DNA from 4 places in the Clostridioides sp. ZZV15-6383 genome. Region 1 is predicted to be linked to each of the others. Evidence: riboswitches for the same ligand, from Rfam matches in the RefSeq annotation. Region 1 holds a riboswitch; each other region holds the start of a gene.
What was found. Region 1 has a riboswitch for lysine ahead of KGF42_RS01835 (aspartate kinase). Riboswitches for the same ligand answer to the same signal wherever they lie in the genome.
Positions count from the first base shown of each region.

Region 2: another riboswitch for lysine. It lies ahead of KGF42_RS07800 (aspartate-semialdehyde dehydrogenase); the one in region 1 lies ahead of KGF42_RS01835 (aspartate kinase).
Region 3: another riboswitch for lysine. It lies ahead of KGF42_RS04150 (YfcC family protein); the one in region 1 lies ahead of KGF42_RS01835 (aspartate kinase).
Region 4: another riboswitch for lysine. It lies ahead of KGF42_RS05645 (Na+/H+ antiporter NhaC family protein); the one in region 1 lies ahead of KGF42_RS01835 (aspartate kinase).

Region 1 is NZ_JAGWCV010000002.1:184,549-190,757, reverse strand. It holds gene KGF42_RS01850 (AI-2E family transporter) at 1-280, shown strand, start outside; gene KGF42_RS01845 (tetratricopeptide repeat protein) at 435-1,067, opposite strand; gene lysA (diaminopimelate decarboxylase) at 1,281-2,573, opposite strand; gene KGF42_RS01835 (aspartate kinase) at 2,591-3,784, opposite strand; lysine riboswitch at 3,866-4,034, opposite strand; gene KGF42_RS01830 (hypothetical protein) at 4,138-4,755, opposite strand; gene KGF42_RS01825 (hypothetical protein) at 4,925-6,209, opposite strand, start outside.
Region 2 is NZ_JAGWCV010000015.1:32,137-38,345, reverse strand. It holds gene dapB (4-hydroxy-tetrahydrodipicolinate reductase) at 1-448, opposite strand, end outside; gene dapA (4-hydroxy-tetrahydrodipicolinate synthase) at 515-1,402, opposite strand; gene KGF42_RS07800 (aspartate-semialdehyde dehydrogenase) at 1,526-2,527, opposite strand; lysine riboswitch at 2,700-2,873, opposite strand; gene dapA (4-hydroxy-tetrahydrodipicolinate synthase) at 2,951-3,832, opposite strand; gene KGF42_RS07790 (L-serine ammonia-lyase) at 4,155-5,348, shown strand; gene KGF42_RS07785 (N-acetyldiaminopimelate deacetylase) at 5,548-6,209, shown strand, end outside.
Region 3 is NZ_JAGWCV010000006.1:56,576-62,784, reverse strand. It holds gene KGF42_RS04155 (PTS transporter subunit EIIC) at 4-1,656, shown strand; lysine riboswitch at 1,930-2,109, shown strand; gene KGF42_RS04150 (YfcC family protein) at 2,257-3,648, shown strand; gene KGF42_RS04145 (M20 family metallopeptidase) at 3,662-4,849, shown strand; gene licT (BglG family transcription antiterminator LicT) at 5,213-6,052, shown strand; gene KGF42_RS04135 (beta-glucoside-specific PTS transporter subunit IIABC) at 6,147-6,209, shown strand, end outside.
Region 4 is NZ_JAGWCV010000009.1:84,227-90,435, forward strand. It holds gene KGF42_RS05625 (putative bifunctional diguanylate cyclase/phosphodiesterase) at 1-7, shown strand, start outside; gene KGF42_RS05630 (TerD family protein) at 210-809, opposite strand; gene KGF42_RS05635 (MetQ/NlpA family ABC transporter substrate-binding protein) at 912-1,709, opposite strand; SAM riboswitch class I at 1,820-1,925, opposite strand; gene KGF42_RS05640 (lipoate--protein ligase) at 2,017-3,003, opposite strand; lysine riboswitch at 3,264-3,440, shown strand; partial or broken gene KGF42_RS05645 (Na+/H+ antiporter NhaC family protein) at 3,723-3,923, shown strand; tRNA gene KGF42_RS05650 (tRNA-Leu) at 4,019-4,099, shown strand; glycine riboswitch at 4,648-4,752, shown strand; gene gcvPA (aminomethyl-transferring glycine dehydrogenase subunit GcvPA) at 4,962-6,209, shown strand, end outside.

The DNA.
Region 1 (6,209 bases):
TTTTATTGGTGCAATACCTCCAATAGCCATGACAATATTATATAGTCCACAAAAAACTATATGGGTCATTGTATTTATATTTATATTGCAACAATTAGATGGAAATTTTATAGAGCCAAAAGTTATGGGTAATCAAGTTGGTATAGGAGCTGTATGGGTAATTTCTGCTATTTTAATAGGTCAATCTCTATTTGGTTTTATAGGAGTTTTTCTTTCAGTACCAATAGCTGCTGTCGTAAAAACTTATGTTGATAAATATATAGATAATCGCTTGCAATAGTTTATATTTATCGTACTTTTAATTCTTAGTTTAAAAATTAACTCTTATTTGTTAAATTATTTCTCAAAAAAATAGCTCTTAACAAGAAAAACTTGCTAAGAGTTATTTTTATAATATACATTTTGTTAATTAAATGCATATAAACATTTTATATTTATTGATTATTTGAGCTTTGAGAATTTCCACCACTAGTATCTGGTGGAGTTGGTGATGGTGTTAGATTACTATTATTTGGTTTTTCTTGATTCTGAGAAGAATTGTTATTATTATCATCTGACTTTTTACTACTATTTTTGGAGCTAGATTTATTACTTTTATTACTTGTACTGTAAGAAGATTTCCTTGCATCTGATTCTACTCTATACCTATCTTCTCCTGCTGTATCTTTTGCCTTTTTCTTTCTTTGTTCTTCTGCTTCATTTTGTTCTTTTTCTAATTTAGTTAATTCTTCTTTCTTTTTAGTTGCCTCTTCTTTAATAACAGATGAACCATTTTTTATTTTCTCTATAAGCTTAAGTTCCTTAATTGCATCCTCATAATTTTTTAAGTCTTCAAACTCAGTCACATTTGACATTCTCATAGCTTGCATGTACATAGCTCTTGCATTCTCATTAGTATTATCTTCTTCTAATGCAGAGGATAATGATTCCATAGCTTTTTTATAGTCATGCTTTTCTAAATATGTTTTTCCTTGCTCTGTTAAATTTATTTCATATTTTTTATTAAATGAACATCCTACAAGAAATATAGATAATATCGATATTAATAAAATTACTCTTCCTCTCATTAAATCCCTCCTTGTCATATACTTTAAATTTTATCATAATTAGGAAGTTTTTAAAATATTTTATATTTATTACAGGAAATTTGTTAGTAAACGAAAACAAGCAGATATGCTACAAATTACATCTCAAACTAAAAATTAATTTAAAGATACATATCTTAGCAAATCTGCTCATAATAAATTTTAATATTTAATTTTTATTATATACTTCTTTATTTATACCTCTAAAGCTAATAAATCTTCATAGCTTTGTCTCTTACAAATTATCTTATCATTTCCATCAAATACTGATACTACTGCCGCTCTTGGTATTTTATTATAATTTGAAGACATTGAATACCCATATGCACCAGTTGATGTTGTTATAAGTATATCTCCACTTTTAATGTCCATTATATTTATATCTCCAATTAATATATCTCCACTCTCACAACATTTTCCAGCTATTGTTACATGATTCATAGTTTCATGGTTAATTTTATTCACAATGCTACATTCATAACTAGCTTGGTACAACGAAGGTCTTACATTATCTGTCATACCTCCATCTACACTTACATAAACTCTAACATCTTTTATATCCTTTATTGAACCTACTGTATACAATGTACTTCCTGCATTTGCAACTATTGATCTTCCTGGCTCTATTACTAATGTAGGCACTTCTATTCCAAGCTCTTTACATGAATTTTCTGCTTTAGTGATTATAGTTTCACAGAATTCTTTTATAGTTTTAGGTTTATCTCCTTCACTATAATAAACTCCAACACCCCCACCTAAGTCAATCTCTGTTAATTGTATGTTGAATTTTTCTTTTATTTCTTTTACTAAGTTCATCATTATATCTACTGTATCTATGTATGGTTCCACATCAAATATTTGTGAACCTATATGAGCATGAAGACCCACAAGTTTAATGTTTTTGTATTCACTTAATTTTTCTATTGCTCTAAATAAATCTCCATTTACTAAAGCAAATCCAAATTTAGAGTCTATCTGTCCAGTTTTTATATAATCATGTGTATGAGCTTCTATACCAGGAGTTATTCTAAAATATATATCTTGAGTTTTCCCTTTCTCTTCACATAACGCTTCAAGTAAGTCTAACTCATAAAAATTATCTACTACAAATTTACCCACACCTAAATCTAATCCCATGTTTATTTCTTCTTTAGTCTTATTGTTTCCATGGAAGAAAACTTTTTCCATAGGAAAATTTGATTTATAAGCTGTATATAATTCGCCTCCTGAAACTACATCTAAGCACATTTGTTCTTCATTTATAAGCTTACACATGTAAAGAGGTAAAAAAGCCTTTCCTGCATAAGCAACCTTATTTTTTCCATCTTTTGCTTTAAAATATTCTACATATTCTCTACAATTTTGTCTTACTAAAGCTTCATCAAATACATAAAGTGGAGTTTGATATTTTTTACTAAGCTCTAAACAACTCACTCCTCCAATATATAATTCATTATCATTTACGGTCATAGTTCCATGAAGTTTCATAATATCCTCCCTAAATTTTATATATTAAATACTTCTGCTATTTTCTCTATAGCTACCTGTTTATCATCAGAATTTATAGCACAAGTTATACGAATTTCTGATGTAGTTATAAGTTTTATCATTATACCATTTTCATTGAATATCTTAAATACTTTAGCAGCAACTCCAGAAGTATTTTTCATACCAAGACCTACTAAAGAGAATTTAGTAATATTATTATCAATTACTACATGTTCTTCATCTGTATATTTAGATACTATTTTTTTACATTCACCTAATTCTTCTTTTGGAACTGTAAATGATACACTTATTTTATCCAAAATAGGTGCAGTTTGGCTTATCATATCTACGCTTATTCCCATAGTTGCTATGTCTTCAAATAAACTAGATATATTTTCTGCTTTAAAATCTTTTATTGTTATAGAACTATCATCATCACTAGTAGCTAATCCTGTTATTACTTTATCCTCTAATTTCATATCTTTTCCCCCTCTTATATATGTTCCTTTTACTGTACCACATGTACGTCCAACATAAATTTCAACACCATATTTTTGTGCAAGTTCTATACTTCTTGAATGCATTACTTGTGCTCCTAAACTTGCTAACTCAAGCATTTCTTCATATTCAATCTCATCAAGTTTACTAGCCTTTGAATATTTTCTTGGGTCTGTAAAATAAATTCCATCAACATCTGTATATATCTCACATTTTCCATTTAATTTTACTGCAAGAGCCACAGCAGATGTATCTGAACCACCTCTTCCAAGAGTAGTTACATCACCATCTTCATTGATTCCTTGAAATCCAGTTACTATTACGACATTTCCTTCATCTAAACTATTTTTAATTCTATTTACATTTATATCATCTATTTGAGATTTTCCATGAAGACCACTTGTCTTTATATTTAACTGGTAAGCATTATAGCTTATAGCTTTACATCCAAGCCCATTCAATGCTATTGATAATAAAGACGCTGAAATCATTTCACCAGTAGACATCAAAGCATCTAATTCTCTCTTACTGGGTTCATGGCTTAATTCTTTTGCTAAATTTATATATTCATCAGTGGATTTGCCCATAGCAGACACAACTATTACCATTTGTGGGTTTTCTTTTCTTCTTTCTATTATATTTTCTGCAATTGATTTTATTTTGTCAGTATCTGCTACTGAACTTCCACCATATTTTTGGACAATTATACTCATGTCTTTTCCCCCTCAAACTAAATTTTGATAAATAAAAACGCCCAAAGGTATACTTTGGACGTGTAAATTTCATAGACCAAGTAACCTTGTAGCTCACCACTTTAAAAGTGACAGCCTTATACATATTCTGCATAAGTCCAGAAAATTTGTCCGTCAACAAACTCTCTTCGGCTATAGACCCTTTCATCAATTATCAACACTTACCAGCTACTATTGAATACTATTGAATATAGCTACCTCTACCCTAGGCTCATTATTTTTTTATTAATATAGTTTTATCACATTCTATATAATATTGCAACAATTATTTTACAAAATGTGGCAAATCAGTATTCTTCTTTTTAAAAATTTGCTTATATACAATTAAATAGTTTATTTAATCCTAAATCTATAAAATTTATACTATACTCATTATCATATCTCTCTAAATCATTTAATTCAGATAAGTTATCTGGTGTAACTACCAAAACATTTGGCACTTTAAAAAAGGGAATTGTAGATTTATCTATTTTTTTAGAAAGATTTTCATATTTAGAAATATCTATTTCATTATTTAAATCAACATCTACTAAAACTTGCTTTATATTACCAAATTGGTCTGTATATTCAATAAATAAATCGTATTTCACATCATCTACACTAACATTTCTGTAGAATCTTTTTACATCACAACCTGCAGTATTGATTCTAACAACTAATTCTGACCCTACTAGAGCCTTTATTAAATCATCTCCCTTAAAAAGTTTACTACCATTCAAATAGTATACATAAGAGAGGTCTTTATAATTATAATAATCCACATCACAAGGATATTTTTTTAGTGTATATTCACTACACATTTTTCTCAAAGTTTTTTTGAAATTTTTTTTATTATATCTCTTTTGGTCTCCATAAATTTTTCTAAATTGAGCTTCTGTAACACATCTAACCCTGCTAATTAAAAGTAATATCTCTTTTTCCATATTCGTCATAGTACATTCTCCTTGAAGTATTATTTGCAAAGTTGTACTAATATTATATTAATTTTATGACATTAAATTTACAAAGAATTAAAATAAAATAGCTAATTTTTATAGAAATAGTTTCTATAAAAATTAGCTATTAACATACTAAATATTATTAACAATTTTTTTATTTAAATTATACATTCCCTTGATTTTCAGAATCTTGAGAATTTGTATTTTCATCAGTTCCTGTTCCTTCTTTTACTTTTTTATCTTTAAAATTTGCAATATTTAGGTTATCAAACTCTGACATTTCAATTACACCAGATTCTTCTTTTGAATACGATATTTTAACTTTATCTCCAACTTGAGTCAATGGTAATTCACTAGATACTTTTGAAGTAGCCTTGAATATTATTTCTTTATTTGAATCTAAAGTTACATAATAATTAGTATTTCCTCCTCGTACATCTGGACTTATTCTTGTCACTGTACCTTCTATAACTTCATCTTTTAAGTCATTATCAAGTTTTAAATCATTTCCCTTAGATTCTAATGCATCTTTGTAATTTCTTAATGCTTCATTTTTATCTTCACCTATACCGAGTACATTATAATCTTCAACAGATACAAATGCAACTCTCTTAACAAGACCCGCCTTATCTTTTAATGAAGATACATATGTTGGCTGACCTAATATATTGTACATTACAGGGAATGTTGCTTCATAATTTTTTTCTTGAACATTACCTTCAGCTGATTTCATTGCAGCTGTTTCAGTAGCTCCTGGCTGTTTATATAGTTTGGCTTCTTTTGTTCTAGAATCGACTAAGATAAATCCAATTGTAGATTCATCTCCACCTGAAGATGTTATACCTGTATACCAATAAGACCTGTTATCATTACCATAAACTAGCGATGTTCCTTCTGTTGGTACTAATACTCCCTTTTCTGATATAACAGAATTTAAAAATCCATTAACATAAACACCCCAGTCTTTAATCTGGTCTGTTATAAATTCTTGTGGCTGTATTCTATCCACCCATTTAGGTGTGTTCTTAACATCATAAACATTTATTTTTCCAGTTTCTGCATCAACAGTGGCTATTCCTGTAGCATTTGCTCCTCCATAACCAATTTTATGTTCATATAGACTTACAACCCAATAAGGTTTACCTTCGTCATTTATTTCAAGAGTGAAATCTGTCATACCAACATTTACAATACCATGTATGTATAAATGTCTTTGTAAATCTTGATGTAAGTAGGCTTCTGGTTGATAAACTATCTTTATTGGCTTTCCATCTATTTCTTGAACTAATTGAACGTCTTGAGGATTACTAGCTGATACTTTTACATAACCACTTGTACCACTTAAAGATGTTATCCATTTAATTATGTCTCTATGAACAAGAGGTGCTACCCAGTACAACTCTCCATCCACATTTTGTATATGAAATTTTCCTAATTTTGATACACTA
Region 2 (6,209 bases), on a different contig from region 1:
GGGCATCTACTTTTCTGTTGTGATGTTTTTCTATTATTTCTATATCAAATCCTTCTAATAATTTAGCTGCATCTTTAACCAATTTTACTAATACATTTACACCAAGAGACATATTATATGATTGGAATACAGGAATAACTTTAGCTGCTTCATGTATTTTGTTCATTTCTTCATCATTATATCCAGTAGTAGCAATTACTAAAGGAGTCTTAGTCTTTAAAACATAAGATAAGATATTATCTAAATTAGAGTGATGAGAAAAATCTATAACCACATCAACTTCTTCCACTATAGTGCTCATATCTTCATAGATTTTAAGGTCGCCTTCACAGCTATCCATACCTCTAGCTGAAACACAAACCAATTCTAATTCACTATCTTCTCTTATAGTATCGGCTAAAATCTTACCCATTTTTCCATCATAACCAGTTGCTATAACTTTTAACATAATTTCCTCCTATGATTAAGGGCTAACTTTTGACCAAACTTATTTTTTATCCTGCATTAATTTTTATTATGCATTAACTTTTAGTCCAAAGTTAACTAACTCTTTCTTTAACACTTCTAAATTTGCTGGGTCCATTTCTGCTAGAGGTAATCTTAAATCTCCAACATTGAATCCCAATAAATTCATTGCAGTCTTAACTGGTATAGGATTTACTTCTATAAATAAAGCTGCAATTAGAGCATCCATACCAAGTTGTAATTTTCTAGAACCTTCTATATCACCTTCAAAGAACTTAGCTACTAAATCGTGAGTTTCTTGAGGGCAAACATTAGCAAGTACTGATATAACTCCTTGACCTCCTAAAGATAATAAAGGAAGTATAGTATCATCATTACCAGAGTAGATAGCAAAGTCATCTGGAACTAAACTAGCTATTTCTGCAACTTGTCCTAAGTCCCCACTAGCTTCTTTTACAGCAACTATATTATCTATCTTAGCAAGTTCAACTATAAGACTAGGGCTTATATTTACACAAGTTCTTCCAGGGACATTATAAAGTATAATTGGAAGTTTAACACTGTTAGCGATTGTTTCAAAATGACGCTTAAGTCCAGCTTTATTAGCTTTATTGTAATAAGGAGTTATTATTAATAGAGCATCTACTCCTAATTTTTCAGCTTCTTGACTTAAATTAACTGAGTGCATAGTATCATTAGAACCACTTCCAGCTATAACAGGAACTCTTTTATTAACTTTTTCAACAACATACTTAATAGTAGCAAGTTGTTCTTCATCAGTCATAGTATTAGCTTCACCAGTAGTACCACAAGATACTATAGCATCAGTACCATTAGCTATTTGGTATTCAACTAATTCACCTAATTTGTCAAAATCAACTTTGTTATCCTTTGTAAATGGAGTAATTAGAGCAACAGCAGAACCTTTAAATATCATATAAAATCAATCCCCTCTTTTTTAGTTTTGTGTTTCATATTACAGCTACTTCTAATGCTTATTTTTTTTATTTATTATTAATATTTTACAAAATTATATATTTATACAAATTTGTATACTATACTATACTAAATCGTATGATAAAGCCATTTCAGCTATTTGAATTGCATTAGTTGCAGCACCTTTTCTTATATTGTCAGCAACAACCCAAAGATTTACACCACTGTCAACACTAAAGTCCCTTCTTATCCTTCCAACAAATACCTCATCTCTATCATCAAATTCTACAGCAGTTGGATATTCGTTTTTAGCAGGATTATCAACTACTACAACACCTGGAGTTTCTTCAAGTGTTTTTACTAAATCCTCTAATTCAAATGAATTGTTAAACTCAACATTTATAGATTCACTATGACCATTTCTTACTGGAACTCTTACAGTAGTTGCAGTTATTTTTAAATCGTAGTTATCAAGTATTTTCATAGTTTCATTTACCATTTTCATTTCTTCTTTAGTGTATCCATTTTCAGTAAATGAATCTATATGAGGAAGACAATTGTAAGAGATTTGATGAGGGTAGAATCCAGTAGGATTACCATTCATTCCTTTTTCTAAATCTTCAACACCTTTAACACCAGAGCCAGATACAGCTTGGTAAGTAGAGTAGACTACTCTCTTAATTTTGTACTTATCATCAAGTGCCTTAAGAGGAACCATAGCCTGTATAGTAGAGCAGTTAGGATTAGCTATTATACCTTTATGATTTTTTATAGCCTCTGGATTTACTTCAGGAACTACTAAAGGAACATCTGGATTCATTCTCCAGTGACTAGAGTTATCTACTACTAAGATTCCATTTGAAGCAGCTATTGGAGCATACTTTTCACTAATACTTCCTCCGGCAGAGAATAATGCTATTTGTATGCCTCTATCAGTAAATGAAGTTTCTTTTAATTCTTCTACTATATATTCTTTACCACAAAACATTACTTTAGAACCAGCTGATTTAGAAGAAGAGAATAAAAATAAATTTTCTATTGGAAAGTTTCTTTCTTCTAATACTTTTAAAAATGTTCTACCTACCATTCCAGTAGCACCAACTATTGCTACATTTACTTTTTTCATATAAATTCACCCCAATTTTAAATTATTAAAACATTATTTGATTTTAATTATACAAGTAAGATATGTTAATATTTTTATATATACAAAAACTTTAATATTATATTAACAACTTTAACTATATACAAAAAACGTACAAAGGTATACTTTGTACGTCTAGTTTATCACTCAAAGTAAACCCTGTAGCTCATCACTTACAATATAAGTGACAGTATTACACATGTTATGTGTAATCCCAGAAAATATTATTGCAAGAAATATTTTCTTCGGCTGTAAATCCTTTTTCCAATCATTAACACCTGCCAGCTACTATTGGATACTCTTAGTTACAGCTACCTCTACCCTAGGTTAATAGGATATTAAAATTTGATTATTCTAATAATAATACATATTCAAGAAAAAATCAACTTATTTATATACATATTGCTAAAATTTAAATCCAAAATTTGTCAATTCATCTTTTAACACACTAAGATTAGCTTCTTCCATTTCAGCTAAAGGAAGTCTTAAATCTCCAACATTAAAACCTAAAATATTCATGGCAGTTTTAACTGGAACTGGATTTACTTCTATAAATAGGGCAGCAATTAAAGCATCCATATCAAGTTGTAATTTTTTTGAGCCTTCAATATCACCTTCAAAGAATTTATTTACTAAATCATGTGTTTCTTTAGGACAGATGTTAGCAAGTACAGAGATAACACCACTTCCACCTAATGATAATAGTGGTAGTATAGTATCATCATTACCGGAGTATATAGCAAAATCTTTAGGTACTAATTTAGCTATTTCTGCAACTTGAGCTAAGTCTCCACTTGCTTCCTTTACAGCAACTATATTATCTATTTTAGCAAGTTCAGCCACAACAGATGGTTTTATATTTACTTTAGTTCTTCCTGGCACGTTGTATAAAATAATTGGTAACTTAACACTATTTGCTATTGTTTCAAAGTGAAGTTTAAGACCTTTTTCATTAGTCTTATTATAGTAAGGAGTTATTATTAAAAGACCATCCACACCTAATTTTTCGGCTTCTTGACTCATATGAACAGACAACATAGTATTGTTTGAACCAGTACCTGCTATAACAGGTATTCTCTTATTAACTTTTTCAACTGTATATTTTATTACAGCAAAAATTTCAGATTCACTCATAGTAGTCGCCTCACCTGTTGTTCCACAAACAACTAGTGCATCTGTGTCATTCTCAATGTGGTATTCGATTAATTCACCTAATTTTTCAAAGTTGACATTATTATCCTCTGTAAATGGGGTAACTAAAGCAACAGCAGAACCTTTAAATAACATATAATCAAATCTCCTTTTTTATCTAAATTTAATTTTTTAAGTACAATAATAATTATAGTACAAATTAATTAATTTTAATAGGTATAGTTAATATCTTAACTGTTTAAATAAGATATTTATATTATATTAATATTAGAAAAATTTGAAATAAATGTTTTATTCTCAAAATATGCATATTAATTTAATAAAATATACCAAAATGGAAATAAAAAATAAATTTTATGCGAATTTAATAACTAATAATTAATATATTTAGGTTATAATAAATATGTGCGTAAAATCTAATAATAAGTAATAATACCGAAAATTTAGGAGGAATAATATGGATACTTTAAAGGAACTTTTTAAAATAGGAAGTGGGCCTTCAAGTTCTCATACTATGGGGCCACAAAGAGCAGCAGAAAAATTTAAGAATGAAAATCCAGATGCAGAAAGTTTTAGAGCAATATTATATGGTAGTTTGGCAGCTACAGGGAAAGGTCATTTAACTGACTATATAATTGAAAAAACTATAGCACCTAAAAAAGTTGAAATTGTTTGGGAAGAAGATATTATAAAAGATTTTCACCCAAATGGAATGAAGTTTGAAGCTTTAGATAAAGATGGAAATGTAACAGCTGAATGGACTGTATATTCTATAGGTGGAGGGACTATAGCAGAGGAAGGTCAAAGAAACAGTAAAAGTAACAGCATATATCATTTAGATACTATGGATGAAATAGTAAAATGGTGTAAAGTAAATAATAAGACTTTAGTAGATTTTGTGTTGGAATGTGAACCAGAAGACATAAAAGATTATATAAAAACTATAAAAGATGCTATGAGAAAATCTATTGATGATGGATTAATCACAGATGAAATAATACCAGGTAAACTATTATTAAAAAGAAGAGCAAGTACATTTTATAATGAATATCAAAAAGATAAGAACTTCTCAACACTTGTATATGCATATGCACTAGCAGCTTCAGAGCAAAATGCTTCTGGAAATATAATAGTTACAGCTCCAACTTGTGGCTCTGCTGGTGTAATTCCAGGAATATTCTTTGCAATGCAAGATTTTTATAAGTACGATGACGAAAAAATAATTGAAGCATTACTTGTAGCTGGAATAATAGGTAATATAATAAAAACTAATGCTTCAATATCTGGAGCAGAGGTAGGATGTCAAGGTGAAGTTGGTGCAGCTTGTTCTATGGCAGCAGCGGCAGTAGCATACCTAAAAGGTGGAACTATAGACCATATTGAATATGCAGCAGAAATAGCACTTGAGCATCATCTAGGAATGACTTGTGACCCTGTATATGGATATGTTCAAATTCCATGTATAGAAAGAAATGCTATGGCAGCTCAAAGAGCTTATGATGCAGCTAATTATGCATTATTAACTGATGGCTCACACTCTGTCTCCTTAGACCAAGTTGTTGAAACAATGAAAGAAACTGGTATCGATATGATGGATAAGTACAAAGAAACAGCCAAGGGTGGACTTGCTAAACATTTCTTCTCTTGTTAAAAATAAAATTTTTTAATAATAATTCCCCTGTTTTGATTTATGAAACAGGGGAATTATTATTAATGGTGAATTATTTAATAATGCGAAATATTTTTATATTCAATCTAAATTTTTATTTAGTATAACATGTTATATAATATTTTAATTATAAGAGATATAGAAATATTTTTTTAATAAATTAGAAATTGGAGGAGATTACATGAGAGAGGCATCATATTTACAAGAACAAATTTATAAGCATAGGAAAGCATTAAACCCTATTGCAGAGATTGGGAGAAAAGAGTATAAGACTTCAAAATACATAAGAGATTATCTTGATAAATTAGGAATTGAGTATGAAGTTTACTTAGAAACAGGTATAGTAGGCGTAATAGAAGGTAAAAGACCTAAAAGAGATATAGCTTTTAGAGCTGATATAGATGGTCTTCATAGTGAAGAAGGGGTAAAACATTTATGTGGTCATGATGGACATGCTACTATATTACTTGGATTAATTGAGTATTTAAATGATAATAAAGAAGAGCTAAATGATAATATAGTATTCATATTTCAACCAGCAGAAGAAGGACCTGGTGGGGCAAAAGCTTTAATAGATGAAGGTGTGCTTAGGAAATACAATGTTGATGAGATATATGGGCTTCATATATATCCAGAGTTGCCAGAAGGTTATGTAGGTACAAGGGAAGGCTACTTTATGGCACAAATAGGGGATATTGATATAGAAGTAGTATCTAAAAGTGGACATGGAGCTATGCCACAAAATGGAATTGATGGTATAGTGATAGCTTCAAACTTTGTAAGTTCACTTCAAACTATAGTATCAAGAAATATAAGTCCAATAGACAATGCAGTGCTGACTAT
Region 3 (6,209 bases), on a different contig from region 1:
ACTATGAAGGATAAATTACAAGTACTTTCTGGAGCAATGATGATTCCTGTTATATTACTTGTTGTAGCAGGAGTATTTATAGGATTAGGGTCAGCTTTTGCAAATATGGAAAACGTTTCTGCATTAGGGCTTAGCGGGTTAATAAAAGAAGGGTCATTCATAAATGTATTCTTTAAAGTAATAAATGACCTAGGATTTATGGTAATGAGATACTTACCAATATTCTTTGTTACTGGTATAGCCTTTGGCTTATCTAAAAAGGAAAAAGGATGGGGGGCATTAGGAGGAATTGTTTTATTTATAGGAATGCACACAGTTATAAGTACATTACTAGTAGCAAATGGTATAAATTCAGATACAGTTACAGCAGAAGCGTTTATGGCATCTGGATTAGGTGAGGCAGAAGCATATAGTCGAAGTTCCTTATATGGTTCTTTCTTAGGAATATTTTCATATGATTGTAGTATATTTGGAGCTATAATAGCTGGATTTGTAGCTAGTGCAGTACATAACAAATTTGTTGACATAGAACTTCCTAGTGCATTATCTTTTTTCTCAGGGCCAAGATTTTCAATGATTATAATGTTTATAGCATCAATAGTATTGGGTACAGCAATGTACTTCATATGGCCACCAGTAGGGTTAGCATTATCTAAACTTGGTAATTGGATAGGTTCGAGTGGATTATTAGGAACATTTACTTTTGGAGCAATGGATAAAGCATTATTACCATTTGGTATACATCACTTAATTGCATTTCCTATAGAATATACAAGAGTAGGTGGAACAATGGAAGTAGGTGGAGCAATTTACGAAGGTGTTAACAATATAAGATTAGCTCAAATGGGAGACCCAGATACACTATCTTATATCACTCGTAACTTTACAACAGGACGTTTATTAATACATTTTGCAATATTGCCAGCAGCAGCTTTAGCTATGTATAAGTTGGCTGACAATGTTAATAAGAAAAAAGCAATAAGTATATTGATACCAGCAATAGTAACAGCCATGTTGGTAGGGGTAACGGAGCCAATAGAGTATACATTCTTATTTGTTGCACCATTATTATACTTTGCAGCATATGTACCACTAGCAGGGTTGACATATGTATTCACAGAAATGTTTAATGTTTCTATAATGGGAGAATCATTTAGAAATATGTTCCCTAATTTATTACAACCTCAAAAGGTAGATGCATTACCTTTATTATTTTTAATACCAATATTCTTTATAGTTACTTATATAATATTCACATGGGCAATTAAGAAGTTTGATATAAAGACACCAGGAAGAAGCTCAGAAGAAGTTAAGCTTTATAGTAAGAAAGAATATAGAGAAAGACAGTCTGTAGGTGATGTTAAAGTAGTAGAAAACAATGTAGTAGAATATGAAGTAGGTGATAAAGATTCAGAACTTGTACACTATATAATAGAAGGTTTAGGAGGAAGTAGTAATATAAAAAATATTACAAACTGTGCGACTAGACTTAGAGTAGAGTTAAATTCAATTGATGGATTCTATGAAGACAGTTTCTGGGTAAATGAATTAGGTGCAAGTGGAGTTGTTAAAAAGAAAAATTCAGTTCAAGTTATATTTGGACCAAGAGTTATTACAATAGCATCAAAACTCAAAGCTGTATTGGGTGTAGATTAATATATATAAAGCTATGTAAATTAGATGAGTTTACATGGCTTTTATTTTTTATTATAAGAGCATTATAATAATTTTAAATCTCTAGAAAACTTGTGTGTATTCAAAATATACTATATTCCTTAAATCATGTGGAGGAAAAGATTATTTGCGAACAGTAGAATGATATCATAAAGCAAGAATTATTATACTGAAAATATTTACAATCTCGACATATTATGCTACAATTACTTACGATAAATAAAACTTAATAAGAATTACCTCATCTAATAAAAAGATTGAGGTAGAGGTTGCATTTACTAAGATTAATATTGAAGAGGTTGGAAGCCAATGAAGCAATATAAAAGGAGTGAGTGCCGAAGTGCTAGTGTCCAAAGCTAGTGCTGGGACTGTATTTAATAGGTACAGTACTGTCATCAAAATTATCCCGAATTTTGATGGAGAGCTATCTTAAACAAGATAAAGGGAAGATGCAGGTATGTTGTATTTAGCACATTTAGCTCAACATGTATCCATGTTGAGCTTTTTTACATCTAGACAAAATAGGGTAGAAAAGGGATGCAATAATAAAATATTTTAATTTAAAAAGTGGGGAGATTAAAAATGAGCAGTTTAAAAAAGAAAAAGTTTACTATGCCGCAGACACTTACTATAATATTTTTACTAATAGTAGTAATGGCAGTTCTTACTTGGATAGTACCAAGTGGAAATTTTGAAAGGGTAGATATAGACGGAAGATCAGTTGTTGTGGCTGGAACTTATGAAAAAGCACCATCAAATCCACAAGGGATTACTGATGTATTTACGGCACCTATAAATGGATTTATAGATGCGGCTGAAGTAGTTGGATTTGTTTTAATAGTTGGAGGAGCTTTTGGAATAGTTAATAAAACAGGAGCTATAGAAGCTGTTATAGCCCACACTGTCAATAAAATGAAGAGGTTTCAATTTTTAATAATACCTATCTCAATGATTCTATTTGGACTAGGTGGAACAACATTTGGAATGAGTGAAGAAACACTACCTTTTTATATGATATTTATTCCACTTATGACCAGTATGGGATATGATTCATTAACAGCAGTGGCAACAGTGTTTATAGGAGCAACGGCTGGATTTGGAGCAGCTACAACTAATCCTTTCTCTGTAGGAATAGCACAAGCATTGTCACAAATAACACCAGGTTCTGGGATAGAATTTAGAGTTGTTATGTTTATAATATATATGGCTATATCTATAGGATTTGTTATGATGTATGCCAATAAAGTTAAAAAAGACCCTAAAAAGTCTTTAGTACATGGTATATCATTAAATCAGGAATCAATGGTTAATACTGATACAAACATAAAAGAATTTACAAAAAGAGAAGCCATGGTAATAGCAATTTTTACAATAGGTATGGCGATTATGATATATGGAGTTTTAAAGCTAGGATGGTATATAACTGAAATTGCAATGATATTTACGGCTATAGGCATAATATCAGGTATAGCATCAGGGCTTAAACAAGATGACATAGTTAATTCATTCATAAGCGGAGCAGGAGATTTAATGACAGCAGGGTTATGTATAGCATTTGCACGTGGAATCGTAATAATAGCAGAAAATGGATTTATAATAGATACAATTTTAAATTCTGCAGCAAATTTATTAAATGGATTACCAAAAACTATCTTTATAAATTTAACTTTCTTAATAGAAGGTTTAATAGCATTTTTGATACCATCAGCGTCAGGACTTGCATCACTTACAATACCTGTACTTGCACCACTTGGGGATTTAGTAGATGTATCTAGACAAATGATAGTTACAGCCTATCAATTTGGTATAGGTGTAACTAATTTAATAACACCTACATCAGGTGTTTTAATGGGAGCATTAGCAGTAGCTAATATTCCTTGGTCAAAATGGGTTAGATTTGTAATTCCTTTAATGGTAGTATTAACAATTCTTGTAATGGTATTTTTGACAATAGGATTATTTCTAGGATTCTAATAGGAGGTAAGTCATGATAGAGAGTATAAAGAAAAGAGCTTATGAGATAGAGAATGAACTTGGAAAAGAAATTGAAGAAGTATGTGATTTTATATTCAATAACCCAGAATTAGGAGAAGAAGAATATATATCATCAAAATACTTAGTAGATAAAATAAAGGGATATGGATTTGATATAACTTATCCATACTGCAATATGGAGACTGCTTTCAGAGCTGAATTAGGGGATGATGATGGTCCAACTATAGCATTTTTGGCTGAGTATGATGCACTTCCAGGATATGGAGAAAATAAAGAACCAGCTCATGCTTGTGGACACAACTGGATTGCAGCATCTACACTAGGAGCTTGTATAGTATTAAGTAAGTTAAAAGAAAGTTTTAAAGGAAAAATTGTATTAATAGGAACACCAGCTGAAGAAACAACAGGAGGTAAATGTGATTTAGTTAAGGCAGGAGCTTTTGATGATATTGATGTAAGTTATCAAATGCATATAGAAGCTTTTAACAATATAAACTGTAAAGCTTTGGCAATAGACTCATTAGAATTTAGTTTTGAAGGGATATCAGCACATGCAGCTAGTCATCCTCATATGGGAGTTAATGCACTGGATGCAGTACAACTTACCTTTGCTGGTATAAATGCACTAAGACAACATGTAAAATCAGATGTTAGAATACATGGGATAGTTTCAAATGGAGGAGAAGCTCCAAACATAGTTCCAGAAAAAGCCGCTTGTAAGTTTTTTGTAAGAGCAGCTGAAAGAAGTTATTTAGATGAAGTAACTAAAAAAGTTATAAACTGTGCAAAAGGTGCAGAGTTAATGACAGGGGCTAAGCTTTCTTATAGATATTTTGAAAATTCTTTTGATAATATAATAAATAACAAAGTACTTCAAAAGATAACAAAAAATAATTTGATTGAGGCAGGTATAACAGATATATTAGAAGGTAAAGATGGTCCAGTAGGTTCTACAGATATAGGTAATGTAAGTCAAGTTTGTCCTACTATGTATACAGAAATAGCTTTGGATATAAATCCAATGGTATATGTTCATGAAAAAGAGTTTCTAAATTATGCAAATTCTGAGGAAGCTTATGATAAACTTCACAAATCAGTAAAGGCAATGGTAGGGTGTGCATTAGAAATCTATTTGGAAGATGGGCTACTTGATGAGATTAAGAAAAATCATTTAAATTAATATTAAATTAAAAACAAAAGGTATTTCCATGAAATTGGTAATACCTTTTTTGCTTTATTTGTCTTTTGATAAAACAATATTTTATTAATACAATTTATATAGCTTATTCAACATTAAAATATTTAGAAAAAGTTGACATTAAAAAATAAATTTGCTAACATATAATAAATAATAATTAAAATAAAATATAAACGGATAGTGATTGTTTAAGTACAAGCTAAACCTATTTATTACTCAGGATTCATGGGAATCTATTTAATGTGTAATAAATAGGTTTTTTTTAATGCAATAAATTATATTCAAAATATTCTTAATAATTAAAAATATTTACTTTAACTTAGTATTAAGAAAGGGGGAATCACAATGGTTATTGAAAAAATACTCAATAACAATGTAATTATTACAACAGATGAAAATGATAAAGAAATAGTAGTTATGGGAAGAGGTTTAGCATATAAGAAACGTACAGGTGACCACATATCAAAGGATAAGGTTGATAAGGTATTCAAACTTTCAGACCCAAATATGTCTGATAAATTTAAAGAATTAATAGCAGATATTCCTATGAGGTATATGGAATTATCAGATGAAATAATTTTACAAGCTAAAGAAAAATTAGGGAAGAGATTAAATGATAGTATTTATATCTCTTTAACTGACCATATATATACAGCAATAGAAAGGGTTCGTGAAGGAGTAAATGTAAAGAATGCACTACTTTGGGATATAAAAAGATTTTATCAAAGCGAATTTAAAATAGGATTAGAAGCTTTGGATTACATAGAAGAAAAGTTTGAGATTAGATTGCCAGAAGATGAAGCTGGATTCATAGCACTACATATAGTTAATGCACAAATGGATCAAAATATAAAAGTCATATATGAAATTACACAAATGATACAAGAAATTACAAATGTGGTTAAATACCACTATAGAATAGTATTTAATGAAGATTCAGTTTATTATTATAGATTTATTACTCACCTAAAGTATTTTGCAGAAAGGCTTATTAGTAATAAATCATATGAAAATAATGAAGATGATTTATTAGAAGTAATAAAAGTAAAATATAAAAATGCTTATAAATGTATAGAAAAATTAGATGAATTTATACATAAAAAATACAATTACAATTTAACAGATGAAGAAAAATTATACTTAACTATTCATGTTGAAAGAGTAGTAAGCAAAAGTATTAAGTAAGATATAAATCCTAATAATTAGGTTTATATATATTGGGTGGTGACATTAAGTTGGCCAAACCTTCATATTTCAAAAAGAAAATGGAGGAGAAAAAATGAGAAAGTATGAGCAATTATCAAAAGACATTATTGCTAATGTAGGTGGGAAGGAGAATATT
Region 4 (6,209 bases), on a different contig from region 1:
TAGCTAAAATATATTTTATAAAATATGTGTTAATTAAATAAAATTATTGTATACTGAATAAAGTTTTGCTTTATTTACTATTTAAAAATGTACAAATATATAAGTATTTGAAAAATCACCATTATATAAAAATTAAAAAGAAAATAAATAGTTGTTAGATAAAAAAGAGACCATGAGGAAATTTACTCATAGTCTCTTAAATAATATACTTATTTTCTTCCTGCAACCCATTTTAAGCCCCAATGGAACTCAGTATCCATTTCTCTGTGACCTTTAAAGTATTTAACTACCTTTTCAACACTGAATGTCTCATCATTTACATTTTCTATCAGTGCTATTGAACACATATTATAGCCATTTTTATGTTCATCAAGTTTAACAACTAAGTCTGAATCTTGTTTTTGTTTTATTGTTACAATTCCATCAGCTTCAGACCAATTGGCTACACCTTCATAGATAAAAGCATAAATAAGTATTCTTTTTATTTCTTTTATTTTATTACCATTTATTCTTAAATTTTCTCCTTGTGTATTACTTCCTGTTCGGTCATCTCCATCTAATTGAGCAAAAGGTGGATTATCTAAGCTACCAAAAGAATTGCCTAATGCCTGAACAGCACCTTTTACACCGTTTTTCATTTCAAATAGGCAACCCAAATCTAAATCTATATTTCTGCTTCTTAAAGAGCCAAAAAAACCCTTTTTTTGTACTTTTTGATTCCAATTTAAATTAACTAAAATTTCACCTAAATCGCTATTTTCCTTCTTTGTAAGATTTATTTTTTGTCCCTTTTTTAATTCTATAGCCATAGTAATTTTCCTCCACAAACATAGATTTATTTAAATGGTAGCATTTAATAAGTCAATATTCAACAATATTAGAATAATAATATTAAAATTATATTAAATATACTAAAAAATAGGAATTACAATGCCTTTGTATTTTTCTTCAATTAAGCTTCTTGCCTTATCTGATGTAAGTACATCTTGTAGAACTTTAATCTTTTCGCTATCTTTATCCTCAGTTCTAAATGCTAAAAGATTTGCATACTCATCATTTATAGGAGCTGTATAAATTCCATTTTTCTTGGCATCAAGACCAGCAGGTACTGCATAAGTAGTATCTATAAATGCAGCAGTTACATCTGGAAGCGAAGATGGAATTTGAGCAATATCTAACTCTTTGAATTGTATTCCTTTTGGATTTTCTATTATATCTTTCGGACTAACTAATCCATCACCTTTAGGCAAAGTTAAAAGTCCAATGCTTTCAAGGTATCTAAGGTTCTTAGAACAAGAAGAAGGGTTATTGCTTATTGCAATTGTATCTCCTTTTTTAAAGTCATCAACAGATTTTATCTTATAAGAGTAAAGTATTGCTGGGCATACATATAGTTTTTTACCAGCCATTATTTTGTAACCTTTAGCTTTAACTGCTTCTTTTAGATAAGGTTCATGTTGGAATAGATTTGCATCAATTTCTCCATTATTTAAAGCTTCGTTTGGAAGTATGTAATCATCAAAGTTTTTAATTTCTAAAGTATATCCCTTTTCTTTAATAAGTGGTTTTAATTCTTCTAATAACTCTCCACCTGGAACTAAAGTAGCACCAACAACAATTTTTTTATCATCTTTAGGTTTAGAACATCCAACTATAGATAAAGTGAATACTAGACATAACAACAAACATAATAATTTTTTGAATTTCATATAAATTCCCTCCTGAATATAATTGATTAGTTAAAAATAAAATACTTTCTTTTATCACACTGCGAATAAAATAAGCCTGAGTTTAAACTCAGGCTTTAAAAGCTAATTTAGACTCATCTTTCAGTATAATACTGCAGGATTTAGCACCAATGTATATAAAAATATACTGGTTGCTGGGTTTCATAGGGCCAGTCCCTTCACCACTCTGGATAAGAAGTATCAATTTTTAATTATGTTATAAATATTATCATGATTTTTTATATCTGTAAACATAATTTTGTAAATATTTTAAAATCTTTAATATCCTCTATTTAACACCTAAGATTCCAGAAACTAGAATATCAGTATCAGCACCTAAGAAATAATCATTTATTTCAATAGAATCTAAAGTATTTCTTAAAGCATTTTCTTCATGTCTTGTACCAATAAGTATATCTTCAACAAATGAAACATCACGTTTTCCAAAAAAATCTCCAAAAAATTTTATAGTGGTTATTATGCCTTTATCAACATTTAAATTGAATTCAACATTTCCACCAGAATATTTTAATTCATTTGAAAGAGTATATTTTGGTGAATTACCAAAATTCCAATCCCAAGTTTCATATTTTGATTTAGTAAGTTTTTCTATTTGTTCTATATCATACTCACTTAAACAATAATTAGTATTATCAGTATTTGTTTTAGAAAGATAATTCATTATTGCATCTTTAAATTCTATTATGTTCATTTTATCTTGTAGGTGTTCACTTATATTAGTTACACGAGATTTTACAGATTTTATTCCCTTTCCTTCGAATTTTATAGGTTTAACTTTTAATGCTTTTGAAAGGTCATTTATCTCAGATGAAAATAAAAGTGTACCATGATGCATCACTTTATTTTTGTAGTTATATTGAGCATTTCCAGAAAATTTCTTACCATCTATAAGAAGGTCATTTCTTCCAGAAAATTCAGCATTGACATCTAATGTTTTAAGTAAGTCTATTATTGGTTGAGTAAATCTTTTGAAATCACTAAAACTATTATTATTACAAGCTATGAATGTAAAGTTTATATTTCCTAAATCATGAAATACAGCTCCACCACCAGATTGTCTTCTAACAACAGGTATAGAATGCTCTTTTATATATTCTAAGTTTATTTCAGAGAGTGTGTTTTGATTTTTTCCAACAATTATAGAAGGTTCATTCCTCCATAAAATAAATAAGTCTTCATCAAAGTTTTTTAGAAGATATTCTTCCATTGCTAAATTGAAATAGGGGTTTGTTTTTTCATTGTAAATTAATAACATTAAAGTAAGTCCTCCATAGAATTGATAAAATTTTTTTGATAGCATTAGTACAATTAATTTTATAATTCGACAATAATATAAAAAGTCCTTTAAATTAGAAATTTCAAACAATAAGATTATTTTTAATTGATTGTAATGTGTTTTAAACATAATTAAAAAAAATATGGTGTTTTTTGTAAAAAATAAGTAGAAATTTTTAAAACTAACTTGCAAAGTTTAAATAAATAATATATACTCAAAATATATTTAATAAAAGTGAATAGAAGGGTAGAGGCGCAATAATCTATCAGTACTAATAAGGAGTTAAGCACAAAGAATTATTAGGAAAGGAGATATTGCCGAAGTTTTATAATCGATGCTTTAAGATTATATTGCTGGGGGTACATAGAAAATGTGTACAACTGTCACAGGTTTATTTGTGGTGAGCTATCATTTAAGGAATTATATTATATTTATTTTAATATTGTTGATGTATTGTAATGTTTAAGCCTTGAGTGTTTATCACTCAAGGCTTTTTTAGTTTTATCATAACATAATACCCTGCATAGTTCACAAAATTAAAAAGAGAGGGAGATTTATATGAGAAATAAAACAAATTAATATTATTTTTCTGACGACAATTATGTTCATAATGTCAACAGTAATGGTTTTTGCAGAAGAGGATATAGACACTATTGCACTAGCTAATGCAGAAAAATTTGGAATCTTAACTTTAATAATTTGGTTTAGGAGCGATAATATCTTTTGCTACTGGAACAGCTTATGGTACAATGGGTATACTTATGCCACTGGCAATACCACTAGCATACTCATTAAATCCTGACATGTCTTATGTAATAGCAAGTACTAGTGCAGTTTTAACAGGTGCAATATTTGGAGACCATTGTTCTCCAATTTCAGATACAACAATACTTTCTTCTTTCACCTTTTATTATGATTATTTTGTTAGTTTTTAGATGATTTTAAAAAGTTATTGAAAATAATAGCGAAATATAGTAAAATAAAAGAGTGATAAGCGGATGTGGCGGAATTGGCAGACGCACTAGACTTAGGATCTAGCGCCATTGGCGTGGGGGTTCGACTCCCTTCATCCGCACTTTACAGTACTTAATTGTGCTGAAAAAAACTGGGGTTGCTGGCTTTCGGAGTGGGCTATCCCGTTTTTATTTTTTGATAAATAAATCAAATACTATATAATATCTTCTTAAGAGTATTTTTATAATAAATATACAAAAGCACGTTAAGTGCTTTTTTTGTTGTATAAAAATATATTTAAGTATAAAGTTCTATATGTTTATTAGCAATATAAAATCTTATAGTAACTTATTTTAAAAATCTTATTTTTCACAAAGATAAAATTGCAAACGATTCTATCACATGTATGAATATACTTTTAACATAATATAGTAAATTACAATATAACTTTACTTTTAGTATTTTGTATGGCATGCTAATAATAAATTAAACAAATATATTATTTCGCATTAATATATAACATACAGGTGTAAAAGTTAATAATATAAAAGTAATATAATTGATAATAAAAACTTAACAAAAAAATTAATACATAAAAAAAAATAAATATAATTTGTTGACATTTAATTGAAATATTCATACAATAAAATTGAAAATAAATATTTCCAAACGAGATTAGCGAGAGAGACCTTTTTACAAAAAGGCGCCGAAGAAGAAATTTAAGAAATGCCAATTCTTAGAGAAGCTTTCAGGCAAAAATATCGCTAATTGATGGGACTCTGGAGAGACTTAAGTTAAGATACTATAAGTCACCGAAGAAGCAAAATAATATTAAATTATTAAATCTTTCAGGTATACAAACAGGGATATATAGGCTAGGATTATTTTCCATGTTAATATATCTTTTTTTTATGAAAAAGTACAGGAAATAATGTCAAAGTTACTTAAATATAGTAGGTCTAATTTTGTAGGGAGGGTTATATATGAATGAATTGAAAAGAGTATCTTTGTATAATATACACAAAGAGCTTGGAGCAAAACTTGTTGAATTTGCTGGCTGGGAAATGCCTTTAGAATATGAAGGTATAAATAAAGAGCATGAGATGGTCAGAAAAAGCGCAGGTATATTTGATGTATCTCATATGGGAGAGGTACAAGTAAAGGGAGTAGAGTCAGAAAAATTTATACAAAATCTAGTTACAAATGATATAAGCACATTAAAGATAAATGACATTATATATACACCTATGTGTTATGAAAATGGTGGAGTAGTTGATGATTTATTAATATATAAATTTAGTGAAGAAGATTATTTATTAGTAATAAATGCAGGAAATATAGATAAAGATGTAACATGGATAATAAAACAAAGTGAAGGATACAATGTAGATATAAAAAATGTATCTAATGAAGTGAGTCAATTAGCAGTTCAAGGACCTAAAGCAGAAGCAATTCTTCAAAAAATTACAGACATAGACTTAAAATCAATAAAATTTTATAAGTCAATGCCATCAACAAAAGTATGTGGTTTACCTTGTTTAGTTTCAAGAACAGGATATACGGGAGAAGATGGATTTGAGATATATTGTAAAAATGAACATGTAGAAATAATTTGGAATGAAGTTTTAAAGGTTGGACAAGAAAATATATGCCCAGCTGGACTAGGTTGTAGAGACACTTTAAGGTTTGAAGCAGCACTACCTTTATATGGTCATGAAATAAATGAACGCATATCTCCACTTGAAGGTGGTTTATCTATTTTTGTGAAGACAAATAAAGAATCATTTATTGGAAAATCAGTTTTAACAGAAGAAAAAGAAAATGGAGCTAAAAGAAAATTAGTAGGATTTGAAATGCAAGGCAAAGGGATGCCTAGAAATGGATATGATATAAAGGTTGGTGATAAAACAGTTGGTTTTGTAACAACAGGATGTGCATCTCCAACAACAGGAAAAATATTAGGCATGGGAATTATAGATTCTGAGTATGCAAAAGTAGGAAATGAAATAGGTATAGCAATCAGAAAAAAAGTTGTTCCTGCAATGATAGTTAAGAAACCTTTTTATAAAAAACAATATAAGAAAGATAATATTACATTAAATGAAGAAAATAAGTTTTCATATATACCTGCCACAAGTGAAGATAAATCAAAAATGTTAAAAGTAGTTGGATTAAATTCAGTTGATGAATTATTTTCAGATATACCAGATGAAATAAAATTAAAAAGAGAT